DNA from 2 places in the Nitratireductor mangrovi genome. Region 2 is predicted to be linked to the other one. Evidence: riboswitches for the same ligand, from Rfam matches in the RefSeq annotation. Region 2 holds a riboswitch; the other holds the start of a gene.
The links. A riboswitch is a leader RNA that binds a small molecule or an ion and turns the genes downstream of it on or off. The one in region 2 is predicted to bind S-adenosylmethionine.
Positions count from the first base shown of each region.

Region 1 (7,094 bases), 1.6 Mb from region 2:
GACCATCGACCAGGGAGCGCACATGCATCGTTACCAGGGTATCGTGCAGCTTGACGGCGCCTCGCTGGAAGATGTGGCGCGCACCTATTTCCGCCAGTCGGAACAGATCCCGACCGATGTGCGGCTCTCGGTCGCCCGCCAGTTGATGCCGGGCGAGGAGCGCGGGCGCTGGCGCGCCGGCGGCGTGCTGGCGCAGTTCCTGCCGGAGTCCCTCGAACGCATGCGGCTTCCCGATTTGCCCGGGGGCGATGGCGAGGCCATGGATGCAGGTTCGGAAGTCGAGGTCGACGACGCCTGGACAGAACTGATGGCGCTTTTTGCGACCATCGAGGCCGACGAACTGCTCGACCCGACGATCGGCGCCGAGCGGCTGCTCTACCGTCTCTTCCACGAGCACGGTGTCGTGGTGTTTCCGGGCCAGAAGGTCGCGGACGACTGCACGTGCTCGCGCGAGAAGATCAGTGCCATCCTGGAAAGCTTTTCCGACGAGGAGATTGCCGAAAGCGTCGAAGCCGGGGCGATCAAGGTCAATTGCGAGTTTTGCTCCAAGGAATATCTCTTCGATCCGGCCGATTTCACCGCGGGCGACAAGGGCTGAACCCGTTCAGTTGAGTGTCCGGCCGGCATCCGGCAGGTCGAGCGAGAAGGCCGGGATATCGATCTCAAACAGATCGCCCGCCGCGTCGCGCATGGTGTAGTGCCCGACCATGATGCCCGATGGCGTGGTGAGCGGACAGCCCGAGGTGTACTGGAAGCTGTCTCCGGGATTGAGCTCCGGCTGTTCGCCGACGACGCCCATGCCGCGCACCTCCTCCACCTTGCCGTCGCCGTCGGTGATGTGCCAGTAGCGCGAGAGCAGTTGGACGAACGCGTCCGAATTGTTGGCGATCGTCACCCGGTAGGCCCAGACATAGCGCGATTGTGACGGGTCCGAACGGTCGTCGAGATAGAAAGGCTCTACGCTCACCTCTATGTTCCGCGTCACGGCCCGATACATGTCCGAGGCTCCTGGGTGCACATGATGCGATTGTTCGCCGAGCAGGCCTGGCTGGTCAACCTTTGTCCCGGCAACGGTTTTCCGGTCAAGGCTGGGTGGCTTCGCGCGGGCAATGGGTTGGTGCACTGCCGGTACTGCGATGCTTGACGGGTGGGCGCGGCGACGCCTCGACCCGGTTCTCGACAGGCTGGCGGCGGGCCTTGCCAGCAGGGGCGTCAGCGCCAATGCCGTCACCTATGCCGCCTGCGTGGTCGGCCTTGCCTCGGCGGTGGCGATTACCTTTGGAAATGAATGGCTTGGCCTGCTCCTGATCCTGCTCAGCCGGCTCGGCGACGGGCTCGACGGCGCCGTCGCCCGACTCAGTGGCAAGACCGACTATGGCGGCTTCCTCGACATTGTGCTCGACTTCGTCTTCTACGGCGCCGTGCCGCTCGGCTTCGCGCTGGCCGATCCAGAGGCCAATGCCGTCGCGGCTGCGGTGCTGATTTTCGCCTTCTACGTGAACGGCGCCAGCTTTCTCGCCTTCGCGATCATGGCCGAAAAGCGCGGCCTCTCCAGCGAATCCCGGGGTGAAAAGTCGCTGTTTTTTTCGACGGGATTGGCGGAAGCCACGGAAACCATCGCGGTTTTCGCGGGTTTCTGCCTGTTCCCGGACTGGTTCCCGGTGATCGCCTATGCCTTCGCTGCGGTCACCGCCTACACCACCGTCTCACGTATCGTGCTCGCAGCGAAAAGCTTCTGAGACTCAGGCAGCCCTGGCGAGCGCGCGGTCAATGTCGTCGATCAAATCGTCGGCGTCCTCCAGCCCGACCGAAAGCCGAACCGTGCCCGGATTGATGCCGAGCTCGAGCCGCGCCTCCTCGGAAAGGTTCTTGTGGGTGGTCGTCGCTGGGTGAGTGACCAGGCTCTTGGCGTCGCCGAGATTGTTGGAGATGCGGATGATGTCGAGCGCGTTCTCGAACGAGAACGCTGCCGGCTTGCCGCCCTTGACCTCGAAGCAGATCAGCGTCGAACCGCCCTTCATCTGGCGCGCGATGATGTCGGCCTGAGGGTGGTCGTTGCGACCCGGATAGATCACCCGGGCAATCGAGGAATGGCAGGCGAGGTGGCCGGCGACGCGCGCGGCCGTCTCGGTCTGCTGGCGCACGCGCAAGGGCAAGGTCTCCAGACCCTTGAGCAGGGTCCAGGCGTTGAACGGCGATAGGCTCGGGCCGGTGTGGCGGAAGAAGTCGTGCAGCTTCTCGTCGATCCACTTCTTGTCGGAAAGCACGATGCCGCCGAGGCAGCGGCCCTGGCCGTCTATATGCTTGGTCGCCGAATAGACGACGATGTGGGCGCCGAGTTCCAGCGGCTTCTGCTGCAGCGGCGTGGCGAACACATTGTCGACCACGAGCTTGGCGCCGCACTCATTGGCGATCGCGGCGACCGCCGCGATGTCGATCACTTCGAGCGTCGGATTGGTCGGGCTCTCCAGGAAGAACAGCCTAGTGTTCGGCCGCACCGCCTGCTTCCAGGCCTCGATGTCGGTGCCGTCGACGAGCGTGGTCTCGATGCCGTATTTCGGCATCAGCGTCTCGACTACCCAGCGGCAGGAGCCGAACAACGCGCGCGCAGCCACCACATGGTCGCCCGCCTTTGCCGAGCAAAGCAGCGCTGCGGAAACGGCGGCCATGCCCGATGCGGTCGCGCGCGCGTCCTCCGCGCCCTCCAGTTCGCACATGCGCTTTTCGAACATGTCGACGGTCGGGTTGGCATAACGCGAATAGATGAAACCCGGAGCCTCGCCCTTGAAACGGGCTTCGGCCGCCTCGGCGCTGTCGTAGACAAAACCCTGGGTGAGATACATCGCCTCTGACGTCTCACCGAAGGCCGACCTCAGCGTGCCGCCGTGAACCAGTGCCGTTGCCGGCTTCCAGTTGCGCTTCGTTTCGGTTGTCATCGCCTTGCCTCGAACACAAAAAAACCGGCCGCGGAAGTCGCATGCCGGTCTTGCGTTCGGCCCTTTAGCGACTTGTTTAACGTGGCTGCAAGCCGACCGGCCAAATCACCACGGGATAAAGGTCCAATAGCCCCGAAGCGGCCTTGCGTCAATCTTTGGCTCGGCTAAACGTCGGACCCGTTGAGGAGCGGCGACCCTTGCGCAAGACGGGCATCCTACCGGATCGAGAGATTTCCGCGCTGTTCGAGGCCGGCGCGCTGACGACGCCGCGGCCGCTCGACGATGGCCAGATCCAGCCCGCGAGCCTCGATTTGCGCCTCGGCGAAACCGCCTATCGTGTGCGCGCCAGCTTCCTGCCCGGGCCCGAACACAAGGTCGCCGACAAGCTTGCCCGCCTGAAGCTGCACGAGGTCGACCTGACCGACGGCGCGGTGCTGGAGACCGGCTGCGTCTACATCGTGCCGTTGCTGGAACGGCTCGATCTGCCCGCGGGCGTGGCGGCCGCCGCCAATCCCAAGAGTTCGACCGGACGGCTCGACATCTTCACCCGCGTTATGGCCGACCATTGCGCCGAGTTCGACAAGATCCCGGAGGCGTATGCGGGCCCGCTCTATCTGGAGGTGAGCCCGCGCACCTTCCCGATCGTCGCGCGCACCGGCTCCCGCCTCTCACAGATCCGCTTCCGGCGTGGCAAGGCTGCGCTCGACGGCGAGGCACTGCTCGATCTCCATCGGACAGAGACGCTGGTCGCGTCGGAGCAGCCCAACGTCAATGGCGGCGGCATCGCGCTGTCGATCGACCTCAAGGGCGCGGCCGGGGCAGGCGGGCTCGTCGGCTACCGAGCCAAGCACCACACCGCGCTGATCGATGTCGACAAGCGCGACGCGCTCAACGTCGTCGATTATTGGGAGCCGCTTTTCATCCGCGACCAGCCGGAACTGATCCTCGATCCCGACGAGTTCTATATTCTCGTCTCGCGCGAGGCCGTGCATGTGCCGCCCGACTATGCCGCCGAAATGACGCCGTTCGACCCGCTGGTCGGTGAGTTCCGCGTGCATTATGCCGGCTTCTTCGATCCCGGCTTCGGCCATTCAGGCGCCGGCGGCACCGGCAGCCGCGCCGTTCTGGAGGTCAGGAGCCATGAGGTTCCTTTCATCCTAGAACACGGGCAGATCGTCGGCAGGCTGGTCTACGAGCACATGCTGTCGCGCCCGAAGGCGCTTTATGGCGCCGATCTCGGCTCCAACTACCAGGCCCAGGGCCTGAAGCTCTCCAAGCATTTCCGCTAGCAACGATGGTGGCGCGAGCGCTGTGCCAGCTAGTTGACGAACAGCGCGTCCTTCGCGGCACCAAGACAGGAATAAAAACCACCGGCGAACAAGGCTTCGCGAACGGTGCGGTCGGACCTTCCCCAGATCGCCTGTTTGGAGACAGAATCGAGCGGTGCTTTGGTGCTCGCAAGGAGCGGGGGGAGTTGGGCACGCGTGCAGGCGATCACGTGTGCGCGGGCGGAGTCGATCCCGCATGGCCGGGCCTGGCTACCAAGCGCGTTCGCCCGCAACGTACGGACTTCTCGGTCAGCCTGCGTTCTTAGAAACGCGACCTGATTTTTCGTGAAACCAGCCGTCCTCAGATAGGCAGCAAGCTTACCTGCGGCGGCTTTGTAGCTGTCGGCGCTGCACTGCGCCGGACGGGAGGCACCGGCCATCAGTCCCAGCGCAAGGCCGGCAGCAGCCATCTTAAGCAAGGTCACTCGCATCATCTGATCTTCCCGATCTGTCGTGTTCGTATACCCCGGTAGGGCATCTGTCATGGTGATACCGGTCAGTCCGGCAAGAGTTCCAGCAGCAGCCGGATCTGGTTGCCGCCCATCACCCTGGCGATATCGGGTTCCGCCATGCCTTCGGCGAGCAGCGCCTCGGTGAGCAGGCCGGTTCCGCTGGCGTCGAAAGGCACCCCGACCGCGCCGTCGAAATCCGAGCCGAGCCCGACATGCTCTGCCCCGATCAGGTCGGCGACGTAGCGCTGCGCCCGCGCGATGGCCGCCGCATCGTTGCCGCAGATGGCGGTTTGCCAGAAGCCGACGCCGACCAGGCCACCATTGGCCGCGATGGCGCGCAACTGGTCGTCGCTCAGGTTGCGGTTGTTGTCGCAGGTTCCCCTGACCCCGGTATGCGAGACCACCACCGGGCGCTTCGCCATCACCAGCACATCGTCGATCTGGGGCACCGAACCGTGCGAAATGTCGACGATCATGCCGACCGCCTCCATGCGTCGGATCATCTCGCGTCCGGCCTCCGTCAGCCCGCCCTTCTCGATGCCGTGCGCGGAGCCGGCCATGGCATTGTCGAAGAAATGCGTCGGCGACATCATCCGGTAGCCGGCCTCGAACATGACATCGACATTGGCCGGATCGCCTTCAAGCACCTGCGCGCCCTCGATGCCGAGCACGCCGGCGACGATTCCCGGTTCGCTGCGCCGGCGTTCCAGGAACGCGGCGAGGTCGGCTTTCGATTTCACGATGACGAAGCGGCCGTCTGAACGGGCCGCCATGTCGTGCAGCCTTTCGGCCTGGTAGAGCGCGCGCTCCTTGAGGCTGAACCAGGTGCGCAGCGGCCAGCGCTGGCCGACGGCGAGCCAGAAGACGTTGTCGGTGGTGTCGTCGTTGCGCTCGATGTTGAGCCCTTGCGGCGTCTTCGACACCAGGGTGAACATCTGCACCGCGACATTGCCTTCGATCAGGCGCGGAATGTCGACATGGCCACGGTCGCCCTTCTCGACCAGGTCGCGGCCCCAGAGCAGGGAATCGGCGTGGAGGTCGGCAACCGTCAGTGTCTCGTGGAGTCGGCGCGCCTCGTCGCTGACTTCGTAGGGTGGGGAGGCGCCCACAGGGTTCATCGAGCGCTCGACCATCTGCGGCGCGACGAAGAAGAAGATGCCGAGCCCCGCCACCACAAGCAGGACGAGGATGACGAGCGCCGCGCGGATGAACCTGCTCATGTTTCCTCCCGATATCCGGTCAATTCTTGCTTGTCTCGGCCAGTGAGCGCAACTCCTCGCGCATCGCCCTGATCTCGGCCAGGATCAGTTCCTGCTCGGTGTGCAGCGCCTTGCGCTCGGCCGTCGCCTCGGCGTCGTGCTCTTCCTGCATGGCCGAGACGATGATGCCGATGAAGAGATTGAGCACGGTGAAGGTTGTGCAGACGATGAACGGGATGAAGAACAGCCACGCCCACGGGAACACCTCCATCACCGGACGCACGATGCCCATCGACCAGCTTTCGAGCGTCATGATCTGGAACAGCGAATAGGCGGAATGCGCGATGGTTCCGAACCAGTCGGGGAAGGCCGATCCGAACAGCTTGGTCGCCATGACCGAAAAGACGTAATAGACCAGCGCCAGCAACAGCATGATCGAGCCCATGCCGGGCAGGGCGGCAATCAGCCCGCCGACGACGCGGCGCAGCGACGGCACCATGCCGACCAGCCGCAGCACGCGCAGGATACGCAGGGCCCGCAGCACCGACAGGTTGCCCGTGGCCGGCATAAGGGCCAGACCGACCACGACGAGGTCGAAAATACGCCACGGATCGCGGAAGAAATTCTTTCGGTAAACGGCAAAACGCGTCGCGAGTTCGGCAACAAAGACGGCGAGGATGGCGCGGTCGAGCACGACCAGCAACGGGCCCACCGCCTGCATGGCCCGCTCGGACGTTTCAAGCCCCAGCGTGATCGCGTTGACGATGATGAGGGCCGTGATGGCGAGGTCGAAATGACGGGATTCGATCAGGGATTTGAGGCGGGTCACGGCGGGAGGGCTCCGGGCTGGATCACGGGGTTTCGGGTAAAGCGGGCTGGCTTCGGCTCCGAGATAGGCGTTCGGTGCAGCCACGACCAGCCCGATTGATGCCCCGAGGGACTCAAAAAGCGGCGGCTCCGACACTAGATGACCAGATGCCGGAGTTGGTCCGCTTCCGGTTGCTGGAGGAGCGAATGAGCCGTCTCGACAGCTTCATCCGCCGCATGTCGGCCCAGCGCGACATCCTGAACGTCATCTCGGAGGATGTCGCCGGTCTCGACGGGCCCATCGTCGAACTCGGGCTGGGCAACGGGCGCACCTACGATCATCTGCGTTCGCTTTTCCCGGAACGCCGCATC
Region 1 is NZ_CP042301.2:76,094-83,187, forward strand. It holds gene FQ775_RS00355 (Hsp33 family molecular chaperone) at 1-598, shown strand, start outside; gene apaG (Co2+/Mg2+ efflux protein ApaG) at 605-997, opposite strand; gene FQ775_RS00365 (CDP-alcohol phosphatidyltransferase family protein) at 1,137-1,739, shown strand; gene FQ775_RS00370 (O-succinylhomoserine sulfhydrylase) at 1,743-2,936, opposite strand; SAM riboswitch at 2,981-3,058, opposite strand; gene FQ775_RS00375 (2'-deoxycytidine 5'-triphosphate deaminase) at 3,134-4,225, shown strand; gene FQ775_RS00380 (hypothetical protein) at 4,255-4,698, opposite strand; gene FQ775_RS00385 (dipeptidase) at 4,761-5,936, opposite strand; gene FQ775_RS00390 (ion transporter) at 5,956-6,744, opposite strand; gene FQ775_RS00395 (class I SAM-dependent methyltransferase) at 6,930-7,094, shown strand, end outside.
Region 1: it holds a riboswitch for S-adenosylmethionine, as region 2 does, so the genes downstream of both, FQ775_RS00370 (O-succinylhomoserine sulfhydrylase) here and metX (homoserine O-acetyltransferase MetX) in region 2, are expected to answer to the same signal.

Region 2 (7,094 bases):
GCCAATGGTCGCGGATGCCGAGCGCCGCCAGATGCTCGACCGTGTTGAGCACATACTCCTCGTTGCGGCCGGACTGCCCCACCGCACCGATCACGGCTTCCGCTGCATGGCCCGCGTCGAGCCGCCCGGCATATTGCTCATGGCCGCGGTCGACGACATAGGACAGCCCCTCGACCCGTTCACCATGGTCGAGCGTGATCGGCAGGATGCGCTCCACATAGACATTGGTGACGAGTTCGCGCTGACGCAGATAGGCCACCACCTCCTCGCGCAGGTCTCCGGGCACCCGGAAGGCAAGCCCGACGCACGAGCCGCCGCGGTCGAGACCGAGTACCAGTCCCGGACGTTCGGGCGTGCCACGATGCACGTAAGAGCGCACGCAGAGCGCTCGCCGGAAACCGTGCAGGCGCGCGCGGCGGGTCTCGACATGGGCGAAACCCGGCCGCCAGATCAGCGATCCATAGCCAAACACCCAAAAATCGCCCATATCGCCTTGCCAGTCTGAGGAGGTCGCCGGCAGGACCGGCCGGCGGCAAGGGTTAACGAGGCCAACCACGTGTCGTCAAGCAAGCCACCGTCGAGAATGAGCCGTCGCTTTGTCTGGCTGGCCATCGCCATCATCGCGGCAACTGCGCTCTATACGGCCGGCTGGTTCTACGCCGCCGGCCGCCTGGAAGCGGCGACCGACGCAGCCATCGCCCGCATCACCTCCGATGGCGGGCGCGCCGGCTGCGCGAACCGCACCGCGCGCGGCTATCCCTTCCGCATCGGGCTGTTCTGCGACGAGGTTGCGCTTGACGACCGCGACGATCGCTTCAACTTCAGGGCCGATGGCTTGCGCAGCGCAGCCCAGATCTACAATCCGACCCACATTGTCGGGGAGCTGGACGAAGCATGGTTCGACCTCTTCGCGTCGCCGACGCCATATGGAGTTCATTTCGAGGGCATTCGCTTCAGCACCCGCATTGCCAATCCCCTGCCGGAACGGATTTCGGTCACTTCGGGCCCGATCAGCGTCGACGAGAACCCGCTGAGCCGCGGGCTGCTGATCGTGTTCAGCGCCAACGGCGGCGAGACCCATCTGCGCCGCAACGGCGATGACATCGACATCGCGATGTCCGGCGAAGGCATATCGGCACGCGCGATCAATCGACAGATCGACGTCGAACGCTTCCTGGCCGACCTGACCATCGACGACGGGGTGCGGCTTGCCGCCGAGCCCCCGAAAAGCTTGCGCGGCCTGAGCGTAACGCTGCGCGACGTTTCGGTGATGCTTGCAGGTGACGCGCGCGTCGCGGTGAGCGGCCCGATCGCGGTCGACAGCGAGGGACTGGTCAACGCGAAACTGCAACTCACCGCGCACAAGCCTCGCGAAATCGCCGCCTTCCTCGCCGATCTGATGCCCGAACAGCGCGGCCAGGTCACATCGGTGGCGGCGGGCCTCGCGGCCCTTGGCGAGACACCGAGCCTGCCGCTCACCATCGTCAAGGGTCAGGCCCGCCTGGCCTTCGTCACCCTCGGCGACATCCCGCCGCTGAGGTAGGCGGGTGCCCGACCGAAGCTACGGCTTCGGCGGATGCGCGACGACGTGGCGGCCGAAATCCGGCACGTCGATTTCCTGACCGGCCTCGATGATCGACTTGCGCACCGCGCGCGTACGCGTGAAGAGGTCGAACAGCTTTTCGCCGTCACCCCAGCGCACGGCGCGCTGCAGCGCCGAGAGGTCTTCGGAAAACCGCGCCAGCATCTCCAGGATGGCGTCGCGATTGTGCAGGCAGACGTCACGCCACATGGTCGGATCGGACGCGGCGAGCCGGGTGAAATCGCGAAAGCCCGAGGCGGAATATTTGATCACCTCGGACTTGGTCACCGCTTCGAGGTCGTCGGCGGTGCCGACGATGTTGTAGGCGATGATGTGCGGCAGGTGCGAGACGATGGCCAGCACCATGTCGTGGTGCTGCGGATCCATCACGTCGACCTTGGAACCGCAGGCCTCCCAGAACCGGGTCAGGCTGCTGATCGCCTCCGCGTCGGTGCCGGGCAGCGGCGTGAGGATACACCAGCGCCCGTCGAACAGGTCGGCAAAGCCGGCGTCCGGACCGGAATGCTCGGTGCCGGCGATCGGATGGCCGGGGATGAAGTGGACATTGCCCGGAAGCTCGGGCTGCATCTGCGTAATCACCGAGCCCTTGGTCGAGCCGACATCGGTGACGATCGCGCCCGGCTTCAGCGCCGGCCCGATGGTCTGTGCCACCGCGCCGGACGCACCGACCGGTACCGACACGATGACCAGATCAGCTCCCGCGACCGCCACAGCGGCGTCGGCATGATATTCGTCGCCAAGCCCGAGCTCTTCGGCGCGCTTCAGCGTTTCCGCCGAGCGTGTCGCGATGGCGATGCGGCCGGCCAGTCCGCCGCGTCGCATCGCATGGGCGAGCGACGAACCGATGAGGCCGATGCCCACCAGGGCAACGCGTTCAAACATCGGGCCAGCCATCTTTCAGTCTTTCAGAAAGTCCGCGAGGGCGGCAACCACGCCTCGGTTCGCCTCCTCGGTGCCAACCGTCATGCGCAACGCGTTAGGAAACCCGTAGCCGGCGACGCGCCGCAGGATATAGCCGCGCGCGGTCAGATAGTCGTCGGCGAGCGCCGCCGAATGCCTTTCGTCGGGAAAGTGGATCAGCACAAAGTTGCCGATGCTCGGCGTCACGCGGAGGCCGAGCTTCGTAAGTTCCCGCGTCAGCCACGACAGCCATTGCTCGTTGTGCTCGACCGACTTCGCGACGTGCTCGCGGTCGCGGACCGCAGCCACCCCGGCCTCGATCGCCGCGGCGTTGACGTTGAACGGCCCGCGCGTGCGGTTGAGCGCCGCAATCACATGCGCCGGCCCGTAGAGCCAGCCGATCCTGAGTCCGCCAAGGCCGTGCGCCTTGGAGAAGGTGCGTGTCATGACGACGTTCTCGAACGATGAGACGAGCTCGATGCCGGCCTCGTAGTCGTTGCGGCGCACGTATTCGGCATAGGCCGCGTCGAGCACTAGGAGCACGTTCTTGGGCAGACCGGCATGCAGGCGGCGCACCTCTTCGAACGGGACGTATGTGCCGGTCGGATTGTTGGGGTTGGCAAGGAAGACGATCTTCGTCTTTTCGGTCACCGCCGCCAGGATGGCGTCGACATCGGCGGTTTCGTCCTTTTCCCTGACCGACACCGGGACCGCGCTCGCCGCCTGGATGTAGATCTTGTAAACGAGGAAGCCGTGCTCCGTGAAAATCGCCTCGTCGCCGGGACGCAGATAGGCCTGGGCGAGGAGGCCAAGCGCCTCGTCCGAGCCGTTGGTGCAGATCAGGTTCGCCGGGTTGAGTCCATGCACCTCGCCGATCGCCTCGCGCAACCTGCTCGCCGCGCCATCGGGATAGAACTCCAGCGCCGCCGCCACGTTGCGCACTGCCTCCACCGCCTTTGGCGACGCGCCAAGCGGGTTTTCGTTCGAGGACAGCTTGAACACCTTCGCGACACCCGCCGGCGCTTCACTCTTGCCGGGAACATAGGCGGCGATGTCCATCACACCGGGTTTCGGCTCGGGACGCACGGGCTGGGTCATCGCTGGGGTTCCTGTCGCGGAAGTGAGAAAAGGCGGCTTGCTCTAGCAAAGCTTTGACGTTGACGCAAAGGCCGCTGCGGGATAAGTACCGGCCTCCGTGGTGATTTGGCCGGTCGGCTTGCAGCCACGTTAAACAAGTCGCTAAAGGGCCGTTTGGATTGATCAACCGGCTTTGCCAGCGCGCAATTGCCGGTTTTTTGCTGCCTGCGGCAAAGTCCGGCCGAGGTAGGAAGATGGCGGCACGACGTGCCCGAAACGACACGGCCTCGAACCAGGCCAACGAACCGTCGAGCCAGGTGCTGAAGCTCGGCGAAGACCGGCCGCTGCGGCTCGATTCCGGCAAGACGCTCACACCGTTCCAGATCGCTTACGAAACCTACGGCACACTCAACGAGGCGCGCTCCAACGCCATCCTGATCTGCCATGCCCTGACCGGCGACCAGTATGTCGCCAGCCGCAACCCCGTGACCGGCAAGCCGGGCTGGTGGGAACTGATGGTCGGGCCGGGCCGGGTGGTCGACACCGATCGCTTCTTCGTCATCTGCTCCAACGTCGTCGGCGGCTGTCTGGGTTCGACCGGACCGGCCTCGATCAATCCGGACACCGGGCGCGCCTACGGTCTCGACCTGCCCGTCATCACCATCGCCGATATGGTGCGTGCGCAGGTGATGCTGATCGACCATTTCGGCATCGATCGCCTGTTTTCCGTCATCGGTGGCTCGATGGGCGGCATGCAGGTGCTGGAATGGGCGGCGAGCTATCCCGAGCGCGTCTTCACCGCCCTGCCGATAGCCGCCGGCGCACGGCATTCGGCGCAGAACATCGCCTTTCACGAGGTCGGCCGCCAGGCGGTGATGGCCGATCCCGACTGGTGCGGCGGCCGCTACATCGAGGAAGGCCGGCGACCCGAGAAGGGGCTAGCCGTGGCACGAATGGCCGCCCACATCACCTATCTGTCGGAGACGGCGCTGCACCGGAAATTCGGGCGCAACCTGCAGGACCGCGAGAACCTCACCTTCGGTTTCGACGCCGACTTCCAGATCGAGAGCTATCTGCGCCACCAGGGCATGACCTTCGTCGACCGCTTCGACGCCAATTCCTATCTCTACATGACCCGGGCGATGGACTATTTCGACCTCGCAACCGACCGCGGAGGGCTCCTGGCCGACGCCTTCGCCAATTCGCCGACCCGTTTTTGCGTCGTCTCCTTTACCTCCGACTGGCTTTTCCCGACCGCGGAAAGCCGCATGGTGGTGCGGGCGCTGAATGCCGCCGGCGCGTCGGTCTCCTTCGTCGAGATCGAGACCGACCGCGGCCACGATGCCTTCCTGCTCGACGAGCCCGAGCTGTTCGCCGCCGTCCGCGGCTTTCTCGATTCCGCGGCGCGGGCCCGTGGTCTGGAGCCGGTCCTGTGAGCGTCAACAACGAAGCCCGCGTCGACCTGCGCATGGTTGCGGGCCTGATCGACCCGCGCGCCCGTGTCCTCGATGTCGGCTGCGGCGACGGCGAATTGCTGGAACTGCTTGCGCGCGAGAAGCAGGTCGACGGACGTGGCATCGAGATCTCGCAGCGCGGTGTCAACGAATGTGTGGCGCGGGGCCTGTCGGTGATCCAGGGCGATGCCGACACCGATCTCGGCTACTACCCCGACAAGGGCTTCGACTACGTCATCCTGTCGCAAACCCTGCAGGCGACCTACAACCCGAAGGAAGTGCTGGCGCAGCTATTGCGGATTGGTGATCGCGCCATCGTCTCGTTCCCCAATTTCGGGCACTGGCGCGTGCGCTTCTCGCTGCTGTTGCGCGGCCGCATGCCGGTGACCCCGGACCTGCCTCACAGCTGGTACGACACGCCCAACATCCATTTCTGCACCATCCGCGACTTCGTCAATCTTTGCGACGAGATCGGCGCCACGGTGGAAAGCGCGACCGCACTCAACGCCTATGGTCAGAAGATCGGCGTCTCGATGCCATGGTGGTTCTGGAACTTCTTCGGCCAGCAGGCGGTGTTCCTGCTGAGGCGGTGACCGCCGCTATGCGGCCTCGGCGTCGCGCTCCTTCTCGAGCCCTTCGAAGAACCAGGAAAGCTCCTGGACGCACTCGGCCATCAGGTCGAGGTCGACCGGGCCGATCCTGGCCAGGCAGACGTCGAGATCATCGACATCCACCCCTTCGGCGACAAGTTCCAGGATGAACTTCGTCAGTTGGTGCTTGTCGTCGAGGCGTCCGTCCACAGCCGCAGTCCAGATGTAAATGCGGACATTTTGACGCGGTTATGGTTAGCGGAGTCTTAACTCGGGCTCTCGTTCAGCCGCGGCCGGCCAGGAGACGGGCCGCCTCGTCCACAATATCGCGCGTGAGGTCGCCGGCCGGGATGGCCCTACCGAGGGCTGCGGCCTGTCCGGCCCAGAGCGGCGAAAAATCGCTCGTACCCGCCGCCTCGCCCTTGGACCTGAGGGGGGCCACCGCCGCCACGGCGAGCGGAAAGGCAGGCGCGTCGGCGCTCATCGGCCCGACTTCCAAGACGATGCGGTTCAAGAGCCCACGCGCAGGACGCCCCGTAAAGACATTGGTGAGTACCGTGCGGTCGTCGCGCGCTTCGGCAAGGGCCGCGCGGTGTCCGGCTCCGGTCAGCGCCTCGGGCGTCTGCAGATAGGCGGTTCCGATCTGGACCGCCGCCGCACCGAGCATGAAGGCGGCCGCCATGCCGCGCCCGTCCGCGATGCCGCCAGCAGCGATCACCGGCACCGAAACGGCGTCGACCATCTGCGGCACCAGCGCCATGGTGCCGGGCTGCGTGCTGATGTCATCGTTGAGGAAGATGCCGCGATGGCCGCCCGCTTCCGCGCCTTGTGCGATGATCGCGTCGCAGCCGCGCTGCTCGAGCAGGACCGCTTCCGCCACCGTCGTTGCCGAGGCGATCACCCGGGCCCCGGCCGCCTTGACGCGCACCAGCAACTCCGCCTCGGGCAGGCCGAAGTGGAAACTCACCACCTCCGGCCGCAATTCCTCGACCAGAGCGCAGCTCTCCTCGCTGAACGGATTGCGGCCGGGCCCGGAAGGAATGGTCCCCGGATCGATGCCGAATTCTTCGTAATAGCCGGCAAGCCGCCGGCGCCAGGCAGATTCCCGAGCCGGATCGGCCTCGGGCGGCGTGTGGCAGAAGAAATTGAGATTCACCGGCCTGTTCGTTCGTTGCCGGATGATGCCGATCTCGTTGCGGATCTGCCCCGCGCCGAGCATGGCGCAGGGCAGCGAGCCCAGACCGCCCGCCTCGCAGACCGCGATCGCGAGTTCGGATCCCGAAGAGCCAGCCATCGGCGCTTGCAGAATGGGACGCTCGATCGAAAACAGGTCGAGGATGCGTCGGTCCGGCCACATGGCAGGCTCCTTTCGCTACAGGCGCTCAGGGCGCGGTTTCGGGATCGTGCAGGGTGCGTGTGGCGCCTTGCGGCGAAAGCACGGGCACGAAAACGCGGCGCGAAGCACGCTGG
Region 2 is NZ_CP042301.2:3,325,391-3,332,484, forward strand. It holds gene FQ775_RS16175 (gamma-glutamylcyclotransferase) at 1-487, opposite strand, end outside; gene FQ775_RS16180 (DUF2125 domain-containing protein) at 584-1,543, shown strand; gene FQ775_RS16185 (prephenate/arogenate dehydrogenase family protein) at 1,562-2,497, opposite strand; gene hisC (histidinol-phosphate transaminase) at 2,501-3,601, opposite strand; SAM riboswitch at 3,689-3,766, shown strand; gene metX (homoserine O-acetyltransferase MetX) at 3,835-5,016, shown strand; gene metW (methionine biosynthesis protein MetW) at 5,013-5,627, shown strand; gene FQ775_RS16205 (hypothetical protein) at 5,634-5,834, opposite strand; gene FQ775_RS16210 (NAD(P)H-dependent flavin oxidoreductase) at 5,908-6,981, opposite strand; gene FQ775_RS16215 (class I SAM-dependent methyltransferase) at 7,007-7,094, opposite strand, start outside.